4 regions of the Kitasatospora sp. NPDC092039 genome follow, and region 4 is predicted to be linked to each of the others. Evidence: riboswitches for the same ligand, from Rfam matches in the RefSeq annotation. Region 4 holds a riboswitch; each other region holds the start of a gene.
The links. A riboswitch is a leader RNA that binds a small molecule or an ion and turns the genes downstream of it on or off. The one in region 4 is predicted to bind cyclic di-AMP.

Region 1: another riboswitch for cyclic di-AMP. It lies ahead of ACIQI7_RS25210 (hypothetical protein); the one in region 4 lies ahead of ACIQI7_RS30125 (peptidoglycan DD-metalloendopeptidase family protein).
Region 2: another riboswitch for cyclic di-AMP. It lies ahead of ACIQI7_RS24400 (transglycosylase family protein); the one in region 4 lies ahead of ACIQI7_RS30125 (peptidoglycan DD-metalloendopeptidase family protein).
Region 3: another riboswitch for cyclic di-AMP. It lies ahead of ACIQI7_RS25915 (transglycosylase family protein); the one in region 4 lies ahead of ACIQI7_RS30125 (peptidoglycan DD-metalloendopeptidase family protein).

The regions. Positions count from the first base shown of each region.
Region 1 is NZ_JBIVSD010000013.1:212,985-217,653, reverse strand. It holds gene ACIQI7_RS25220 (alpha/beta hydrolase) at 1-942, shown strand, start outside; gene ACIQI7_RS25215 (MoaF-related domain-containing protein) at 1,131-1,460, opposite strand; cyclic di-AMP (ydaO/yuaA leader) riboswitch at 1,914-2,078, shown strand; gene ACIQI7_RS25210 (hypothetical protein) at 2,080-3,444, shown strand; gene ACIQI7_RS25205 (hypothetical protein) at 3,572-4,399, opposite strand; gene ACIQI7_RS25200 (IclR family transcriptional regulator) at 4,574-4,669, opposite strand, start outside.
Region 2 is NZ_JBIVSD010000013.1:13,846-18,514, forward strand. It holds gene ACIQI7_RS24390 (DUF397 domain-containing protein) at 135-398, opposite strand; gene ACIQI7_RS24395 (hypothetical protein) at 967-1,926, shown strand; cyclic di-AMP (ydaO/yuaA leader) riboswitch at 2,420-2,621, shown strand; gene ACIQI7_RS24400 (transglycosylase family protein) at 2,608-3,933, shown strand; gene ACIQI7_RS24405 (hypothetical protein) at 4,214-4,414, shown strand; gene ACIQI7_RS24410 (LacI family DNA-binding transcriptional regulator) at 4,554-4,669, opposite strand, start outside.
Region 3 is NZ_JBIVSD010000014.1:112,082-116,750, forward strand. It holds gene ACIQI7_RS25910 (cytochrome P450) at 288-1,613, shown strand; cyclic di-AMP (ydaO/yuaA leader) riboswitch at 1,834-2,000, shown strand; gene ACIQI7_RS25915 (transglycosylase family protein) at 2,006-2,905, shown strand; gene eno (phosphopyruvate hydratase) at 3,203-4,489, shown strand; gene ACIQI7_RS25925 (septum formation initiator family protein) at 4,609-4,669, shown strand, end outside.
Region 4 is NZ_JBIVSD010000018.1:148,620-153,288, reverse strand. It holds gene purB (adenylosuccinate lyase) at 1-820, shown strand, start outside; gene ACIQI7_RS30130 (MFS transporter) at 846-2,387, opposite strand; cyclic di-AMP (ydaO/yuaA leader) riboswitch at 2,742-2,879, shown strand; gene ACIQI7_RS30125 (peptidoglycan DD-metalloendopeptidase family protein) at 2,882-3,880, shown strand; gene ACIQI7_RS30120 (APC family permease) at 4,359-4,669, shown strand, end outside.

The sequences.
Region 1 (4,669 bases), on a different contig from region 4:
AGCAGTTGGGACGACCTGCTGGGCACCGGCGACACCGGCCCGGTGGTCATACACAACAAGGCGGACGCCTCCGGCCGGCTGATGGTGGAGACGGTGGGCCAGGCCTCGGTCAAGGGCGGCGGCGCGATGGGCCGCGAGCCGAGCCAGTCCGGCGAGATCCGCAAGGTCCGGATCGACGGCGCGGCCAGCCGGCTGTCCACCGAGGGCTACGTCTACCTGCCCCCGCAGTACTTCCAGCCGGAGTACGCCCAGAAGCAGTTCCCGGCCGTGATCGTCAGCACCGGATTCCCAGGAATCGCGGAGAACCTGATCACCCGCTTCAACTACCCGGGCGCCGCACTCAAGCTGCTGCAGGAAGGCCGGATGCAGCCGACCGTCATGGTCCTGGTGCGTCCCTCGCCCGCGCTGCCGCAGGACACCGAGTGCGAGGACGTCCCGAACGGCCCGCAGTCCGACACCTACTTCACCAAGGACGTGCCCTCGGCGATCCAGGCCAGCTACCGGGTCTCCACCGACCCGCAGGCCTGGGCGTTCATGGGCAACTCGACCGGCGGTTACTGCGCGCTCAAGCTGGCCATGCGCCACCCGGACGTCTTCCCGACCGCCGTCGCGCTCTCCGCCTACTACGACGCCGCCGACGACCCGACCACGGGCGACCTCTTCGGCGGCAGCAAGCAGCGCCGCGACGAGGCCAACCTGATGTGGCGGCTGAAGAACCTGCCGCAGCCGAAGGTGTCCGTGCTGCTGGCCGGAACCAAGAAGGGCGACGGCGGCTACCGGCAGGAGACCGAGGCCTTCGTCGACGCGGTGCGGAGCCCGATGAAGGTCTCGTACAGCATGCTGGAGAACGGCGGCCACAACTTCGAGACCTGGAGCGCCCTGCTGCCGTCCTCGCTGGAGTGGCTGTCCCAGCACCTCAAGGTGCCGAACCAGACCGTCTGAACCTGACCGACCGCGAGCCCGAACGAGCGGCCCCGAAGGACCAGACCCCCAACGACCGAACCACAACGAGCGGACCGCAACGACCGAACCCCCGGAGCCACGGCCCGGGGGTTCGGTCGTTGCGGTCCGGTCCAGGGCCGGTCGGGTCGTTCAGGAGCCTCACGGCCCCCGCCCGGCGGTCCCGCCGCTCAGGCCACCCGCTCCAGCGTCCCGGTGTGCAGCTCACCGACCCGGCCGCCCTCGCCCTCGAAGGTCCAGAAGGCCCGCACCGTCAGCTTGCCGAGGTCCATCACATGGCTGACGGTGATCCCGCTCTGCTCGGTCCAGCTGACGAAGTAGATCTCCGGCGCGACCTCGGCGACGTGCAGCCGCACGTCCTCCCACTGGCCCGCGGACTCGCCTAGGCCCTCCCAGCGCAGCCGAGTGCCGTCGGCCGAGTAGGTGTTGCGGAAGGCCGCGCCGTTGTCGGCCTGGAAGAGGTAGGTGCGGCCGGCGAAGGCGGGCAGGGGCGCGGTCATGGTGGGGCGGGTCCTCGTCTCGGTCAGGTCGCGTCTGTCGGGTCGTGGCGAGCACCCGGTCGGGCTCGCCACTCTTGTGCACGGCGGATGATGTCCGACTCCCAATTTATCCGACCGGGCCCACTCGGTCAGGTACTCGCCACGGTACGGCCCGCCGCCAGGTCGCCGCCAGGCCACCAGCGCTGCCGGCAGGCAGCTCACCGGCCTGAACCGCCCTGGAGCGTGCCCTGTCCCCGCCGGCCGGAACGTCCGCCCGGCCCGGCCGCAGCCCGCCGCTCCCGGAGAACGATCAACTCGGCTGCCACCCGGCGTCGTTGATCGACACCACTGTGAGCTGCGCGACAACGGGGCGGCCCGGGTTGTCCGTTCACGGACGACCCGCCTAGCCTGCAACGGTCGTCCGCCCTCGCGGACCCCGCCGCCGGGACGCCGAGTCCCGTCCACCCGCCGGCGGGTCACCGAGCACCACAGCGGACGGGAGCGGGGGAACCAAGGTCAGCGCCCGGCCCGTACGCTCCCGCGTGCGGCCGCGGCTAGGGGTGAAGCCGTCCCACCGGCGGCCGGGCAACCTCAGCCCGAATCCGACAGCTCACCTCGCAGGCGTCGCAGAGGTCACCCCATGCACCAGCCTGCCAGCTCCACGCACCGGCCCGCGCTCGCTCCCGCGCCCGCCCGCCGCCGCGGCCCGCGCCACGCCCGCCCGTCCCACCGAGGCCGCAACGCCGCGCTCGCCGCCACCGGGGCGTTCGCCATCAGCGGCGCCGGCCTGCTCGGCCTGCCGTCCGTCAACGGTGCCCAGGCCGCCACCGCGCCGACCGTCACCCAGGACCGGCTCGCCCCCGCCACCATGGTCGCGGGCAAGGCCACCACCGCCTCGCTCGGCCTGCACTCCTCGGCCTGCTTCACCGCGAAGACCGTCGGCGTGGGCGTGCGCGACGCGCGCGGCACCAACCTCGACTTCCCCGGCAACGCCTCCAACGTGCAGATCTGCCCGAGCGGGGTCAGCTTCACCAGCGGCGCGCGCACCCTGCCCGCCGGGACGTACACCCAGTTCGGCTTCTGGCAGGACCTCGGCGGCGGCTGGCACAACCTGCCCTCGCAGCAGCTGGTGGTCTCCGCCACCGGGACGTCCACCCCGACCGCGTCCCCGACCCCGACCCCGACGGCCACCCCGACCCCGACCCCGACGGCCACCCCGACCGCGACCCCCACGGCCACGCCGACCCCCACGGCCACGCCGGGCACCACCCCCAGCACCACCCCGAGCCCGAGTACCCCGGCGCCGTCCTCCCCGGTCGCCGGCAAGTCGCTGACCTGGTCGGACGAGTTCAACGGCGCGATCAGCTGGGGTCAGCGCTGGGTCGGTGACAAGAGCACCGCGTACCGCTACGGCAACCACAACCCGGGCGACAACAAGCTCGACTGGCTGAACAGGAACAACGTCGGCGTCGCCAACGGGATCGCCACCTTCACCGCCACGTCCGGCGGTCCGGTGCTGGAGAACGGCAAGCAGTCCTGGAACACCGGCTTCCTGACCACCGAGGGCTCCAGCGAGGGCTTCCAGGTCAAGACCGGCGACTACGCCGAGACCCGGGTCAAGCTGCCCGCCGGCAGCGGCGCCTGGCCGGCCCTGTGGACCTGGAAGAACGGCAACGGGGAGATCGACTCCTTCGAGTACCACCCCGACAACCCGAACCTGCTGGAGCTGACCAACCACGTCAACCCGGGCAACGGGAAGTACTACACGGACGCGAGCGCGATCGCGAAGGACCAGTGGGTGACCATCGGCACCTACTACGGCGCCGCCTCGGTGGACTGGTACGTCAACGGCGTCAAGGTCTTCTCGGACGGTAAGGGCGTCGGCACCGGCTGGTCGGCGTACCTGATCCTCAACCTCTCGGTGTGCGCGGGGCAGTACCACCCCGCGCCGCAGGGGACCGCCCCGATCGCCTTCGCCGCCGACTACGTCCGCGTCTACCGGTAGGACGGGCGCGGCGAGGGCGGGACGCCGCGAGGCGTCCGGGCCCGGCGGACCGCCCCGCCGGCCGGAGGATCCCGCAGACAGGAGCATCCCGCCGGTAGGGCCACTCCTGTCGGCGGGACCAGGTGGTTCAGGAACGGGCGACCCTCTCGACCACCGTGATGTCGAACGGCTGCCGGTTGTTGGCCTCGTTCCGGTCGTCCGCACTGCGCACTGTGACCGCCCCGCCGCCCAACCTGCCCGCCGGCAGGCGCGGGTCGAGCCGGACCGGGATGAGGGCGGTCGCGCTGCGCGCTTCCCGCAGACCCGGGCCGAACACGCACCGCACGATGCGGCCGTGGGCCATCACCTGGCAATCGGACGGGAAGTAGGGGCCCTCCGCGGTGACGCCCTCCGGCAGGGCGACCACGACCGTGAACGGGGACGCGGTGGTGTCCGGGCCTGCGTTGCCGACGAAGGCGTGGATGGTGGTGGTGCCGCCGGCCGTGGCCGCGTCCGGGTCGAGCCTGACCACCTCCAGGTCGGAATCGGACGTCCGGGCGGCGGCCGGCGCGGGCAGCGTGGAGGCCCCGGACGTTCCGGACCCGGACCCGGTGCCTGCCCCGGGCTTCACCGGCGCGGGCAGGGTGGAGGCCTCAGGCGTCGACGGCGCGGGCAGGGTGGAGGCCTCGGGTGTCGACGGGGCCGGCAGGGTGGAGGCCTCGGGCGTCAACGGCGCGGGCAGGGTGGTCGCCGTGGGTGCGCCCGCCGTGACCTCCAGCGCGGGCCGGGGCTCGGGCCGCCGCAGCGCCCAGGACGGGTCGCCGGCCAGCACCATCACCGCGCACCCCGCCGCCACGGCCGCGACCAGCCCGGCCCCGCCGGACCTCCGCCCTCTCGCGGTGCGCCGCCCGTCACGGTGCGGCCCCTCGCCACCCGGTGCGTCGCCGTCCCGCACGCCGCGGTGCTGCTGCTCCATCCCCGCTCACCCTGCCCTCGCATCCCGGCCGCCCGCGCCGTCGCGGGCCGCGTCGGCACCAGGTTGGCGGAGCCGCCGCCCGAGCCCGGTGGCAACCCGCCCGTCGTCCGCCCGAACGGATGACGCGACGGGCCGTCCCGGCCGGGACGGCCGACAGCGGGGGCTGACGAGCGGTCAGGGGGCGAGGACCTGCCCCAGCCGGGTCGCGATCTGCTGCATCACCGGTACGAGCGAGGCGGCCCCGGTCGGTTCCTCCAGGGCCCGGATGCG
Region 2 (4,669 bases), on a different contig from region 4:
GAGCAGCGGTTTCGGGAACGACGATTCCCGGAGCGACGATTTCCGGAGCAGCGGCATCCGGAAGAGGGAAAGACAAAGGCCGTCGTGGTGTCGGCACCCACGACGGCCCCCCGATGATGGAGCACGGCAGTCGGTCAGACCGCCAGGTGGTCGAACTCCCCGTCCTTCGCCCCCAGCAGCAGGGCCGCGATCTCGGCCCGGGTGTAGATGAGGGCCGGACCGTCCGGGAACCGCGAGTTGCGCATCGCCACGTCGCCGCCCGGCAGGGCCGCGAACTCGACGCAGTTGCCCTGGGAGTTGCTGTGCCGGCTCTTCTGCCAGACCACCCCCCGGAGATCGGCCGCGGCCATCCCGTTGTAGGTGTCGTACGAGCCGTGCGTGTCCTGCGAGTCGTGCATAGAAATCTCCCGAAGAGCTCCGGAGTTGTCGTCCAGCGCGGCGCCCCCGGCACCGTCGGAACGAACGGGCCGGCCCCGTACCGGTCCGGCACAACGCCTCACTTGACGCGATGATAGCTGCAGTGCACGTGCATCAGCACGGGACGTTGCAGGTGCACCAGGCCTTTTACCCGCATCCGCCAACTCTTCACGGGCCTTCTTCTGACGGTACGTAAACGGACATAGCCGATGATTCACCGGGCTCGTGATAACCGGCCGTGAGCACCTCCCCGCTGAATGTTGATCTTCGAACGCCGGGAGTCGCGCACTCGTGACCCTCCGTCAAACCATTCACATGCTGTGAGACATCTCACGCACCCCGGGTGCAACGCCCGTCCCCGCGGTTCGCGTCGTGGCAACCACCGGCGGCCGTGCGGGGGTTGGGTGAAGAATGTCCGGATTGTAGGCAAAGCGCCCGGACCGGCGCCGGAGACGCACCGGGTTCGCGCGGGGTCCGCACCGTGACCGCGCGAATCCTGTCCGGCAGCCGACTGCAAGCCCGGCGGGCCGATGTCCTACGATCTCCGGCATGAGCACCGCAGCCATTCCGGGCGCGCCACTGCCCGTCCGCACTCCAGGCTCCCGTGCGCGGGGGCGCCACCGTCGTCCCGAGCGCCCCGAGATCCCGGCCGGCGCCCCGGCCCTGGTGCTCGCCGTGCCCGCGACCGCCGGGCCCGAGTCCCGCTCGGTCGTCGAGGAACTGCTCTCGATCGTCCGCACCGAGCAGAACGGCGTGCAGACCGCGGTCGGCTACCTCCCCGGGGGCGGCGCCGAGGTCGCGGGCGGCGAGGACCGCACGGTGGCCGAGCTGCTGGCCCTGGCCGCCGAGGCCGGGCTGCCGATGCCCGTCCTGGTGCCGCTGGTGCCCGGCCCGCACACCTTCCTAAGCGAGCTTCACGCGCTCGCCGCCGAGTACGGCGCCCCCATCACCGACCCGCTGGGCCCGCACCCGCTACTGGCCGAGGCCGTGCACGTCCGGCTGTCCGAGGCCGGGCTGGCCCGGGCCGACCGCGCCCGGCTGTTCGCCATCGCGACCGCCGCCGACGGCGTGGTGCTGACCACCGTCGGCGGCGAGGACGCGGCCGCCGCGGCCGGCATCACCGGTGTGCTGCTGGCCGCCCGACTGGCCGTGCCGGTCGTCGCCGCGGCGCTCGACGTGCCCGGGTCGGTGGCCGCGGCCGTCAACCACCTCAGGGACACCGGCTCGCAGCGCCCGGCGCTGGCCCCGCTGGTGATCGGCCCGGAGGCGGACTCCGAGCTGCTCGCCACCGCCGCCGAGGAGACCGGCTGCCCGTCGGCCGCGCCGCTGGGCGCCTACCCGTCGGTCGGCCAGCTGATCGCCTCCACCTACCTGGCCGCGCTGCCCGTGCCGTCCGCGGAGGACCTGGCGCGGGCCGAGGCGGAGGCCGCGGCCGCCGCCTCGGCCGAGGGGGCCCTGGAGGGCGTTCGCGGCGCCCACGCGGCCGCCGAGAAGCCCCTCGGGCAGTAGTCGACACCGCGCGCCGGTTCGCGCGCGCAGAAGGGCCCGGAACGGTTCGCGTTCCGGGCCCTTCGCATTGGCCCCCGCCGCATTGCCCGCCGGCATCGGCCCCCGCCCTGTCGGGCCGGGAATGGGATTGGCCCCTTCCGTGGCTGCCGCGGAAGGCCCCGTCCCGTACGGGGAGTCGGACGGCGATGAAGTGGAATGTCCGTTCTGGCGTCATTTGAAGGGAAATGGGGAGCGCGGCCCCGGGCACTTGAATCGAGGCCGCTCCCCCGGTCTTCGGAGCGCACTGTTCCGCGATTCGACGCTCCGTCACGTCACTTCTGAGGCGAAGCCAGTTGTCGCTTTCTGCAACGACATTGCTTGAAAACGATCATTTACGATCATGCTCGGCCGCAATTTTGGCAGTTTCCACTAAACCGTGATGTGCGTCACAGGCATTTGCGGTTGAACTTAAGTCTGATTAACGTGCTCCCCGTTCGTGACCACACGAACCCGGTCATCCGCAACGCCGAGTCCTGCCGTCGGATGTCCTGGCAGCGCGAAAACGCACCACGGCAGGAGCGGGGGAACCACAGGTAAGTCGCCCCGGACCGCTCTTCGGAACGGTCCAGGGCTAGGGGTGAAGCCGCGCTCACCGCGCGGCCGGGCAACTCCAGCCCGAATCCGACAGCTCACCTCGCAGGCGTGGGAGAGGACCGCGTCTTCATGCTGCCCACCAACGGCACCAGCCTGTCCAGCCGCACCCGCCGCGTGATCGCCGCCCTCGGCGTCGCGGGCGTCGGCCTCACCGTCCCCTGCCTCACCTCGGGCACCGCCTCCGCGGCCACCGTCGCCACCTGGGACAAGGTCGCCCAGTGCGAGAGCGGCGGCAACTGGAGCATCAACACCGGCAACGGCTTCTACGGCGGCCTCCAGTTCACCTCCAGCACCTGGTCCGCCTTCGGCGGCACCGCCTTCGCGGCGCGCGCCGACCTGGCCACCAAGGACCAGCAGATCGCCGTCGCCGAGAAGGTCCTCGCCTCGCAGGGCCCCGGCGCCTGGCCCGTCTGCTCCGTCAAGGCCGGCCTGACCAAGGGCGGCACCCCGGCCGCCGTCGACACCTCGGCGGGCTCCACCGCCGGCTCGACCACCGCCGCGCCCGCCCAGAGCGCCAAGCCGGCCGCTCCGGCCGCGAAGCCCGCCACCAAGCCCGCGCAGGCCCCGGCCGCCAAGCCCGCCGCGCCCGCTCAGGACGCTCAGGACGCCGGTGACTCCGCCGCCTCCGGCAGCCGCGGCGACTGGGCCCAGAAGCGCCAGCAGCAGGCCCAGGGCGGCGACTACACCGTGGTCGAGGGCGACTGGCTGTCCTCGATCGCCGACCGGCACAACGTGCAGGGCGGCTGGGAGCGGCTGTACGAGCTCAACCGCGGCACCCTGACCGACGGCCCTGACACCATCTACCCGGGCCAGCACCTGTCCTTCGACGGGTCGTCCGCCGACAAGTCCGGCGCGGACTTCACCTGGTTCGACCGCTCGCAGAAGTCCGGCCGGTCCGCGAACGGCGGCGCCGTGAACGCCCAGCCGACCGCCCAGTCCCAGGCCCCGGCCGCCAAGCCCGCTCCGCAGCCCCAGGCCCAGACTCCGGCTCCGGCTCCGGCTCCGGCCGCCACCGGCAGCATGGCCGCCGCGGTCTCCTTCGCCGAGTCGAAGGTCGGTCAGGCGTACGTCTATGGCGGCACCGGCAACGGCGGCTGGGACTGCTCCGGCCTGACCCAGGCCGCGCTGCGCGCCGCGGGCATCTCCGTCCCGCGCGTCGCCGCCGACCAGGCCGCCGCCAGCACCCACGTCTCGCTGGACAGCCTCCAGCCGGGCGACCTGCTGTTCTGGTCCAACAACGGCAAGGACTCCGGCGTCTACCACGTCGCGATCTACGTCGGCAACGGCAAGTACGTCGAGGCCGCGAACCCCAGCTCCGGCGTCCGCGAGCAGACCATCGCCAACTGGGCCCCGGACTTCGCCGGCCGGGTCTGAGGACGGCGAACGGCCGACAGCGTTCGGACGACGGCTGACAGATTTCAGCTGACAGATAACAGATAACAGATAACAGATTTCATCATCTGTCAGCTGTCAGTCATCGTCCGAACGCTGACCACCCGCCACCCCCGGGGAGAGTCTGGTCGCTCTCCCCGGGGGTTCCGGCGTTCCCGCCCGGACCGCCCGCCCTGCTCCCGTTCCGCGGATCCGCCGTATTCCGTGGTGGACACCTCCTCGCAACGGGCATGCTGCTGCTCTGCACCCGAGGAGGAGTCACATGGCCCAGGTCACCGTCACCCTCGACGCGAACCTCGCGATCGACGCGATGATGCTCTCCGGCACCAAGAACCCACAGGACGCCGTCGAGCTGATCCTGCGCGACTACCTGGCCCGCGGCCGCCGTACCGAGACCCGCACCGGCGAGGCCGCCGACGGACACCGGCTCACCGCCGACCGCCCGACGGCGCAGGAGGGCTGACCACCCGACGGCCGCCGAGCCGTCCGAACTCCGGCGGCCGGCCACCCCCGAACCCCGGGCGGCCGACCGCGCGCACGCCGAGGGGCCCCGGAGAGCAACCGCCCTCCGGGGCCCCTGCGTCGGCCGTGACGGCCGGGGCTCAGCGCGCGCAGGCCCCGGTGGACCCGCGCATCACCAGCTCCGGCTGGAACATGAACTCGCCGCGCTGGACGGCGTTCCCGCCGACCTCCTCCAGCAGCGCGTCCACCGCCGCCG
Region 3 (4,669 bases), on a different contig from region 4:
CCCACGCGTACTGCGGAGGATCGTAGGCACGTCCCGACCCCCCGCAACAGGGATTACCCCTCAGGTGACCAGACTCACGCCCGCCCCGCGGCCAAGAGTCGGCCAAGAGCTGTCCACGGACCGGCCACGGACCGTCCGGGCACCGGCAACGCGGCGGCAACCGACCGGCTACGGACCGTCCGGGCACCGGCAACGCGGCGGTCACCGACCGGCCACCGGCCGTCGGGCGCGCCGGAGGCGGTCCGGAGGAGGGAGGGCGGTCCCGTCGCACCGGATACGGTCGGTCCATGCCAGCTCAGCCCCACCCCGCCCGGCCCGCCGCCGCGCCGTCCGACGCCCCCGCCCCGCAGCTGTTCACCTGGGAGTTCGCCGCCGACCCGTACCCCGCCTACGCCTGGCTGCGCGAGCACGCCCCGGTGCACCGCACCACGCTGCCGAGCGGCGTCGAGGCCTGGCTGGTGACCCGGTACGCGGACGCCCGGCAGGCGCTCGCGGACGGCCGGCTGTCGAAGAACCCGGCGCACCACAGCGAGCAGGCGCACCGCACCGGCCGGGTGGGCATCCCCGGGGAGCGGCAGGCGGACCTGATGACCCACCTGCTGAACATCGACCCGCCGGACCACACCCGGCTGCGCCGGCTGGTGTCGAAGGCGTTCACCCCGCGCCGGGTGGCCGAGTTCGAGCCGCGGGTGCAGCAGCTCACCGACCGGCTGATCGACGGCTTCGCGCAGCGCGGTTCGGCGGACCTGATCCACGAGTTCGCCTTCCCGCTCCCCATCTACGCGATCTGCGACATGCTCGGGGTGCCGTCCGAGGACCAGGACGACTTCCGCGACTGGGCCGGCATGATGATCCGGCACGGGGGCGGCCAACGCGGCGGCGTGGGGCGGGCGGTGAAGCGGATGCGGGCGTACCTGCTGGAGCTGATCCACCGCAAGCGGGCGGACCTCGGGGACGACCTGATCTCCGGTCTGATCCGGGCCGGTGACCACGGCGAGCACCTGACCGAGAACGAGGCCGCGGCGATGGCCTTCATCCTGCTGTTCGCGGGCTTCGAGACCACCGTGAACCTGATCGGCAACGGTACGTACGCGCTGCTGCGCAACCCGGAGCAGCGCCGGCTGCTGCAGGAGTCGGTGGCGCGCGGGGAGAGCGCGCTGCTGGAGACCGGGATCGAGGAACTCCTGCGCTACGACGGACCGGTGGAGCTGGCGACCTGGCGGTTCGCGACCCGCCCGCTGGCCATCGGCGGGGTGGACATCCCGGTCGGCGACCCGGTGCTGGTGGTGCTGGCGGCGGCGGACCGCGACCCGGCCCGGTTCGCGGCCGAGAACACCCTGGACCTGGCCCGGACGGACAACCCCCACCTGGGCTTCGGGCACGGCATCCACTACTGCATCGGCGCCCCGCTCGCCCGGCTGGAGGGGCGTGCCGCGCTGGCCACGCTGCTCTCCCGGCTGCCGGACCTGCGGCTCGCGGGAAGCCCGGAGGACCTGCGCTGGCGCGGCGGCCTGATCATGCGTGGGCTGCGCGAACTGCCGGTGGAATTCAGCCCGGAGAGCCGCTCCCCGCACACCCCTCCGCAGGCCACGTCCGGGCCCGCGACAGGCTGAGACCGCGCTGGCGGAGGTCGCCGAACGCTCGCCGACGGGGGTGTGAACACCCATCAATCCGGACATAACGCCGCCGTTGGTAGGCGATCGGATACGGGCCGTAATTGTCGTGTGATATCTGCGATATGAGCTTGTGATTGGTCTGATGATCTGTCTACTCTCCCTGGAGTTCGCAGCTGCGGACCTCGTGCGCGGAACGCCGAATCCTGCCCGCCGCGCCACGGGAAACCGACCAGACCCTGGGCAGGGGCGGGGGAACCAGGTTTGTTGCCGTCTCCCACGGCTTGGGGTGAAGCCGCCCGAGCGGGATCGTTCCCGCGTACGGCGGCCGGGCCACCTCCCGGTCCGAACCCGACAGCTCACCTCGCAGGCGTGCGGAGAGGGACCTCTTCATGCTGTTCGTTGGAACTGGCCGCCACCGTCGTCGCACCCAGACCGAGAAGGCCATCGCCGTCGCCGGTGTGGCCGGCGTCGGACTCGCGATGCCGCTCCTCACCGCCACCGGCGCCTCCGCCGCCCCGGCCTCCACCTGGGACTCCGTCGCCCAGTGCGAGAGCGGCGGCAACTGGAGCATCAACACCGGCAACGGCTTCTACGGCGGCCTCCAGTTCACCTCCAGCACCTGGAAGGCGTACGGCGGCACCGCCTACGCGGCGCAGGCCAACCAGGCCAGCAAGGCCCAGCAGATCTCGGTCGCCGAGAAGGTCCTGGCCTCGCAGGGCCCGGGCGCCTGGCCGGTCTGCTCCCAGAAGGCCGGTCTGACCAAGGGCGGCGCCCCGGCCGTGGTCGACACCGCCTCGGACGCCAAGCCGCAGTCCGCCGCCAAGCAGCAGGCCCCGAAGCAGCAGGCCCCGAAGCCCGCCGCCAAGCCGGCCGAGAAGCCGGTCGCGCAGAAGCCGGTGCAGAAGCCCGCCGCGCAGCCGGTCCAGCAGGCCGCCCCGCAGCAGCAGGCGCAGGCTCCGGGCTTCTCCGGCCACGCCGGCTGGGACGCCGACGCCAAGGTGTACTGGTACCAGAACAACGGCGCCTGGTACTGGACCAGCCACCAGAGCGTCTACCAGCAGTACGCCGGCCAGGCCGCCGCCCAGCCGCAGTACGCCCCGCAGGCCGCCCAGTCGGCCCCGCAGGCCACCGGCCACGACTACACCGTGCGCGCCGGTGACACCCTGTCGACCATCGCCGCCGCCCAGGGCGTGTCCGGCGGCTGGCACGCGCTGTACGAGCAGAACCACGCCACCGTCGGCGGCGACCCGAACCTGATCATGCCCGGCCAGGTGCTGCACCTCGGCTGAGCCGTCGGGCCCGGTGACGACGCCCGTCGGCGCCCGACGCCGACACCGTTCCACCCCGCCGTCCGAAGGGGACCGGTCCTACCGGTCCCCTTCGTCCGTATTCGCCCGCTCCGGTGGGACAAGCTGGGACAAGCAGGTGAACTACCGGTGCGTAGCGGGGCCACACGCTGAGACGGGACCGAGGCGGACGTGGCCCCGGGAGCCCGGGCGGTTAGGCTCTGGTCGTAACGACTCCGCAATCGTCCTGCTGACAGCACCACCGTCAGACCGGACCCTGCTTCCGCAAGGAGATGCCTCGTGCCGTCCATCGATGTCGTCGTAGCCCGTGAGATCCTCGACTCCCGCGGCAACCCCACGGTCGAGGTCGAGGTCGGCCTCGACGACGGCAGCACGGGTCGTGCCGCTGTCCCGTCGGGTGCCTCCACCGGTGCCTTCGAGGCCCTGGAGCTGCGCGACGGCGACAAGAACCGCTACTTCGGCAAGGGCGTCGAGAAGGCCGTCCTGGCCGTCATCGAGCAGATCGGCCCGGAGCTGGTCGGCTACGACGCCACCGAGCAGCGCCTGATCGACCAGGCCATGCTGGACCTGGACGCCACCCCGGACAAGTCCTCGCTCGGCGCCAACGCCATCCTGGGCGTCTCGCTGGCCGTCGCGCACGCCGCCTCCGAGGCCAGCGACCTGCCGCTGTTCCGCTACCTGGGCGGCCCGAACGCGCACGTCCTGCCGGTCCCGATGATGAACATCCTCAACGGCGGCTCGCACGCGGACTCCAACGTCGACATCCAGGAGTTCATGATCGCCCCGATCGGTGCGGAGTCCTTCTCCGAGGCCGTCCGCTGGGGCGTCGAGGTCTACCACACGCTCAAGGGCGTGCTGAAGGAGCGCGGCCTGTCCACCGGCCTGGGCGACGAGGGCGGCTTCGCCCCGAACCTGGACTCCAACCGCGAGGCCCTGGACCTCATCGTCGAGGCCATCCAGAAGGCCGGCTACGTGCCCGGCCGTGACGTCGCGCTGGCCCTGGACGTCGCCTCCTCCGAGTTCTACGAGGACGGCGCCTACCAGTTCGAGGGCAAGGAGCTCACCTCCGCCGAGCTCATCGAGTACTACGCCGAGCTGGTCGCCGCGTACCCGCTGGTCTCCATCGAGGACCCGCTGGACGAGTCGGACTGGGACGGCTGGAAGGCCATGACCGACAAGCTGGGCGACAAGGTCCAGCTGGTCGGCGACGACCTGTTCGTCACCAACCCGGCCCGCCTGGCCCGCGGCATCGAGACCGGCACCGCCAACGCGCTGCTGGTGAAGGTGAACCAGATCGGCTCGCTGACCGAGACCCTGGACGCCGTCGAGCTGGCCCAGCGCAACGGCTACCGCTGCATGATGTCGCACCGCTCCGGCGAGACCGAGGACGTCACCATCGCCGACCTGGCCGTCGCCACCAACTGCGGCCAGATCAAGACCGGTGCCCCGGCCCGCTCCGAGCGCGTCGCCAAGTACAACCAGCTGCTGCGCATCGAGGAGATCCTCGACGACGCCGCCGAGTACGCCGGCCGCGGCGCCTTCCCGCGCTTCAAGCACGAGGGCTGACGCGCACGGCCCGCACGAGGGCCGGGCGCTCCCGGTAGCGCACGCCTGACCGGTGCCCCGCCGTTCACCCCGTAGGGTGGACGGCGGGGCACCGTCGCGACCAGGAGGGGATACGGGAGATGGCTGGCTGGAGGATCCCGGGCTTTTCCGCCCGGCCCCGGTTCACGAGCCGGGCGACCG
Region 4 (4,669 bases):
CGGCGGCGACACCGGGAAGCTGGCCGAGCTGGAGCGCCGGGTCGCCGGGCACCTCGGCTTCGACCACGTGCTGACCAGCGTCGGCCAGGTCTACCCGCGCTCGCTGGACTTCGAGGTGCTCACCGCCCTCGTCCAGCTGGCCGCCGCGCCGTCCAGCCTGGCCAAGACCATCCGGCTGATGGCCGGCCACGAGCTGGTCACGGAGGGCTTCAAGGAGGGCCAGGTCGGCTCCTCCGCGATGCCCCACAAGATGAACACCCGCTCCTGCGAGCGCGTCAACGGCCTGGCCGTCATCCTGCGCGGCTACGCCTCGATGACCGGCGAGCTGGCCGGCGACCAGTGGAACGAGGGCGACGTCTCCTGCTCGGTGGTGCGCCGGGTCGCGCTGCCGGACGCCTTCTTCGCCTTCGACGGCCTGCTGGAGACCTTCCTGACCGTCCTCGACGAGTTCGGCGCCTTCCCCGCCGTGGTCGAGGCCGAGCTGGACCGCTACCTGCCGTTCCTCGCCACCACCAAGGTGCTGATGGGCGCGGTGCGCGCGGGCGTCGGCCGGGAGACCGGGCACGAGGTCATCAAGGAGCACGCCGTCGCCTCCGCGCTGGCGATGCGCGCGGGCGCCCGGGAGAACGAGCTGCTGGACCGGCTGGCCGCCGACGAGCGGATCCCGCTGGACCGCGCCGCGCTGGACGCGCTGCTGGCCGACCGGCTGTCCTTCACCGGCGCGGCCGGCGCCCAGGTCGCCGAGGTGGTGCGCCAGGTGGAGGCCGTCGCGGCCGCCTACCCGGAGGCCGCCAAGTACGCGCCGGGCGACATCCTCTGAGCGGGCGGCACCTCCTGACGTAGCGTCAGCTCTCCCGTGAGGGCCCCGCCGCCGGACCGGTGGCGGGGTTCTCGCGCGTCGTGGGGACGTGGCCCGGGTCGAACGGCGGAGTGGTGGTCCCGCACGGCCAGTCGCAGTTCGGCTCGGCCACCGGCTGCTCCTCGGGGGCCAGCACGTTGCCCCGTACGGTCGCGAAGGCGATCAGCCCGCCGGCGGCCAGCAGGCCCGCGCAGATCAGCATCGCGGTGTGGAAGGCGGAGTCGACCGAGGCGGGCACCCGGTAGGCGTCGCCGCTCAGCCCGGCCAGCGCCGGCAGGGCGGCCACCGCGAGCAGGCCGGCCGCGCGGGCGGCGGCGTTGTTGACCCCGCTGGCGATGCCCGCGTGCCGGACCTCGACGGCCGCCAGCACGGTCGCCGTGAGCGGCGCGACCAGCAGCGTCATCCCGCAGCCCATCACCGTGACGGCGGGCAGCACGTCCACCCAGTACGAGGAGTCCGGCCCGGTGCGCAGCATCAGCAGCACCCCGGCGGCGCACAGCATCGGGCCGACGGTCAGCGGGATGCGCGGGCCGATCCGCTTGCCCAGGCGGCCGGCCCGGGCGGACAGCGCCAGCATCAGGACGGTGATCGGCACCAGGGCGAAGCCCGAGACCAGCGGCGAGAACCCGGACACGATCTGGAGCTGCACCACCAGCAGGAAGAAGACGCCGCTGAACGCCGCGTACACGCACAGGGTGACCAGGTTCACCGCGGTGAACAGCCGGGAGGAGAACAGCCCGAGCGGCAGCATCGGGTCGGGCGCGCGGCGCTCGACGGCCACGAAGACGACGCCGAGCACCAGCCCGACCGCCCCGCTGATCCAGACCGCGGGGGACAGGCCCTCGCCGGCCGCGGTCAGCGCGTAGGTGATCGCGCCGAGGGCGAGTGCGGCGAGCACGGCGCCGAGCACGTCGAAGCGCCCGGCGGCGCCCTCGTCCCGGCTCTCCGGCACCGAGCGGGTGGTGACCGCGATCACGGCGGCGGCGAGCGGCAGGTTGAGCAGGAAGATCCAGCGCCAGCCGGGGCCGTCCACCAGCCAGCCGCCGAGGAAGGGGCCGACCGCGGCCGACACCCCGCCGAGCCCTGACCAGAGGCCGACCGCCGCGGAGCGGTCGTCAGGGTGGAAGACCGCCTGGAGCATGGCGAGCGAGCCGGGGGTGAGCAGCGCGCCGCCGATGCCCTGGACGGCGCGGGCGGCGATCAGCACGTGGATGTTCGGCGCGGCGGCGCAGGCCGCGGAGGCGATGGCGAACCAGACCACGCCGATCAGGAAGACCTTGCGCCGCCCGTACCGGTCGCCGAGCGCGCCGCCGAGCAGGATCAGGCCCGCCAGGGTGAGCAGATAGGCGTTCAGCGTCCACTGCAGGGACGCCAGGGAGGCGCCGAGGTCGGCGCCGATGCGGGGCAGGGCGACGTTCACCACGGTGCCGTCGAGCATCGCCATGCTGGAGCCGAGCACCGTCGCCAGTAGTACCCAGCGTCCCTGCGCGGTGCCCAGGCGCAGGGTGCCGGCCTCGGAGGTGGCCACGGGCGAATCCTGCGCTGCTGAGGCGCACGTGACAAGGGTCACCGGTGGGTGTGTTGGGTTTGGGCGGTGGGTGAGCGGGCGGGTGCGCAGTGTCGCCGATCTCGGCGCAGGGTCGTGGATCAGTGGCAGGGGGTGAATGGATTGTGTACGCACCGTACGGCCGGGCCTGCGGAGGGTCACCGGGGCAGGGGGGATCGTTGCGGTTTCAAGAGATCGACATTGCTTCACCCGAACGGATGGGTTTTAGTTCAGCGACCGCCCGGCCAGTCCGGACGGATCCACCGGGTGGAACGCCGAGTCCTGCCGCCGCCCGGTGGTTCGAAACGAACTCTGTACGGCAGGAGCGGGGGACCCACAGGTAAGTCGCCGGACCGGAGTTCGCGCCTCAGGGCGCGGGCGTCCAGGACCGGCTAGGGGTGAAGCCGCGCATGCGGCCGGGCAACTCCAGCCCGAACCCGACAGCTCACCTCGCAGGCGTCGGAGAGGAAACTTCCATGCCTGCTCAGGCTCGTCGTATCGCCCTGCCCCGCGCCGCCCGCATCGGCATCGCCACCGCCGTCACCGGCGTGTCGTTCGTCCTCCCGCTCGTCACCGCGGTGAGCGCCCAGGCGCACACCGCTCCGGCCGCCCCGGCCGCCGCCTCCACCGAGGCCAAGCCGGCCGCGCAGGCCGCCGCCCCCGCCGCCGCTCCGGCCGCCCGGGCCGCCGCCCCGGCCGCACAGGAGAGCTACCGCGTCGTCAGCGGCGACACCCTGTCCAAGATCGCCGACGCCAAGAACGTCGACGGCGGCTGGCACGCCCTGTACGAGCAGAACCGCTCGGTCGTCGGTGCCAACCCGAACCTGATCTTCCCGGGCCAGCAGCTCGCGCTGCCGGGTCACGCCGCCGCGCCGTCCGCCGACGCCGCTCCGGCGAAGCCCGCCGCCCCGGCCAAGCCGGCCGCTCCGGCGACCCAGGCCGCCAAGCCGCAGGCCCAGGTCCAGGTGAAGACCGAGGCCGCCAAGCCGTCCGCGCAGCTCCAGACCCAGGTACAGGTCGCCGCTCCGGCCGCGACCGTGACCGCCACTCCGGTCGCCGCCGCCACCTCCGGCTACGTCGCCCCGCTGGCCAACCCGAAGCTGGGCACCGCCTACGGCGTGGCCGGCTCGATGTGGGCCTCCGGCCACCACACCGGCCAGGACTTCGTCGCCGCCACCGGCACCCCGCTGCGCGCCGTCGCCAACGGTGTCGTGGTCAAGGCCGGCAACGGCGGTGCCTACGGCAACGAGGTCGAGATCAAGCTCGCCGACGGCCACTACGCCGAGTACGCGCACCTCTCCTCGATCGGTGTGAAGATCGGTCAGACCGTCACCGTCGGCCAGCAGATCGGCCTCTCCGGCGCCACCGGCAACGTGACCGGCCCGCACCTGCACTTCGAGATCCGCAACGGCTCGGAGTACGGCTCGGACATCAACCCGGTCACCTACCTGCGCGCGCACGGCGTCGCGCTCTGACCAGGGGGCGCTGAGCCTCCAGGGTTTCAGGAACCACCGCTGCTGCGGGGCGAATCGATCCTCCGGGATGGTCATGTCGGGTGACCGCTCGACCGGGTGATCGCCGCACAGTGGACATGGGCGCGGGACACGCCCAGGCCGGCCCGGCCGCACGAGGGGACCTCCTCGTGCGGCCGGGCCGGCCGCTGTCGTTTCCGCGGCCGGGACCGTCGTCCGGGGCTGGGCCCGCCTTCCGCGGCCGGGCCCGCTTTCCGCGGCCGCTGTCGTTTCCGGGCTCGGGTCCGTTTTCCGGGCTCGGGTCCGCTTTCCGGGCCGTCCGGCTCCGCCGTGCCGTTCGATCGGTCGAACGCGGCGTCAACTCCGCTGTGCCGCAGGCTGGTCGCCGTCACCGCGGGCGTCCCCGGCGCGCCATGCTGGCGACGGTCAGCGCCCCGGCCGGTCCGGTCGGTCGGGCGGGTCCGGGAGGCGAGGAGGCCGGATGGCGGTCCGGAGCGGGGACGTGACGGGGGAGACGGTCGGGCGGGAGCGGCCCGGGGCGGGCCGGGTCGACCGTCTGAAGGCGGACTCGGTCGGCCTGGTCGGCGTGGTGTTCATGGCACTCGCGACCGCCGCCCCGATCACCGCGATGACCGGCAACCTGCCGATCATCGTCGGACAGGGCAACGGAGTCGGCGCGCCCGCCGCGTACGTCGTGGCGACGGTGGTGCTGACGGTGTTCTCGGTCGGGTACGTGGCGATGGCCCGGCACATCACCGCGGCCGGCGCGTTCTACGGCTACGTCTCGCACGG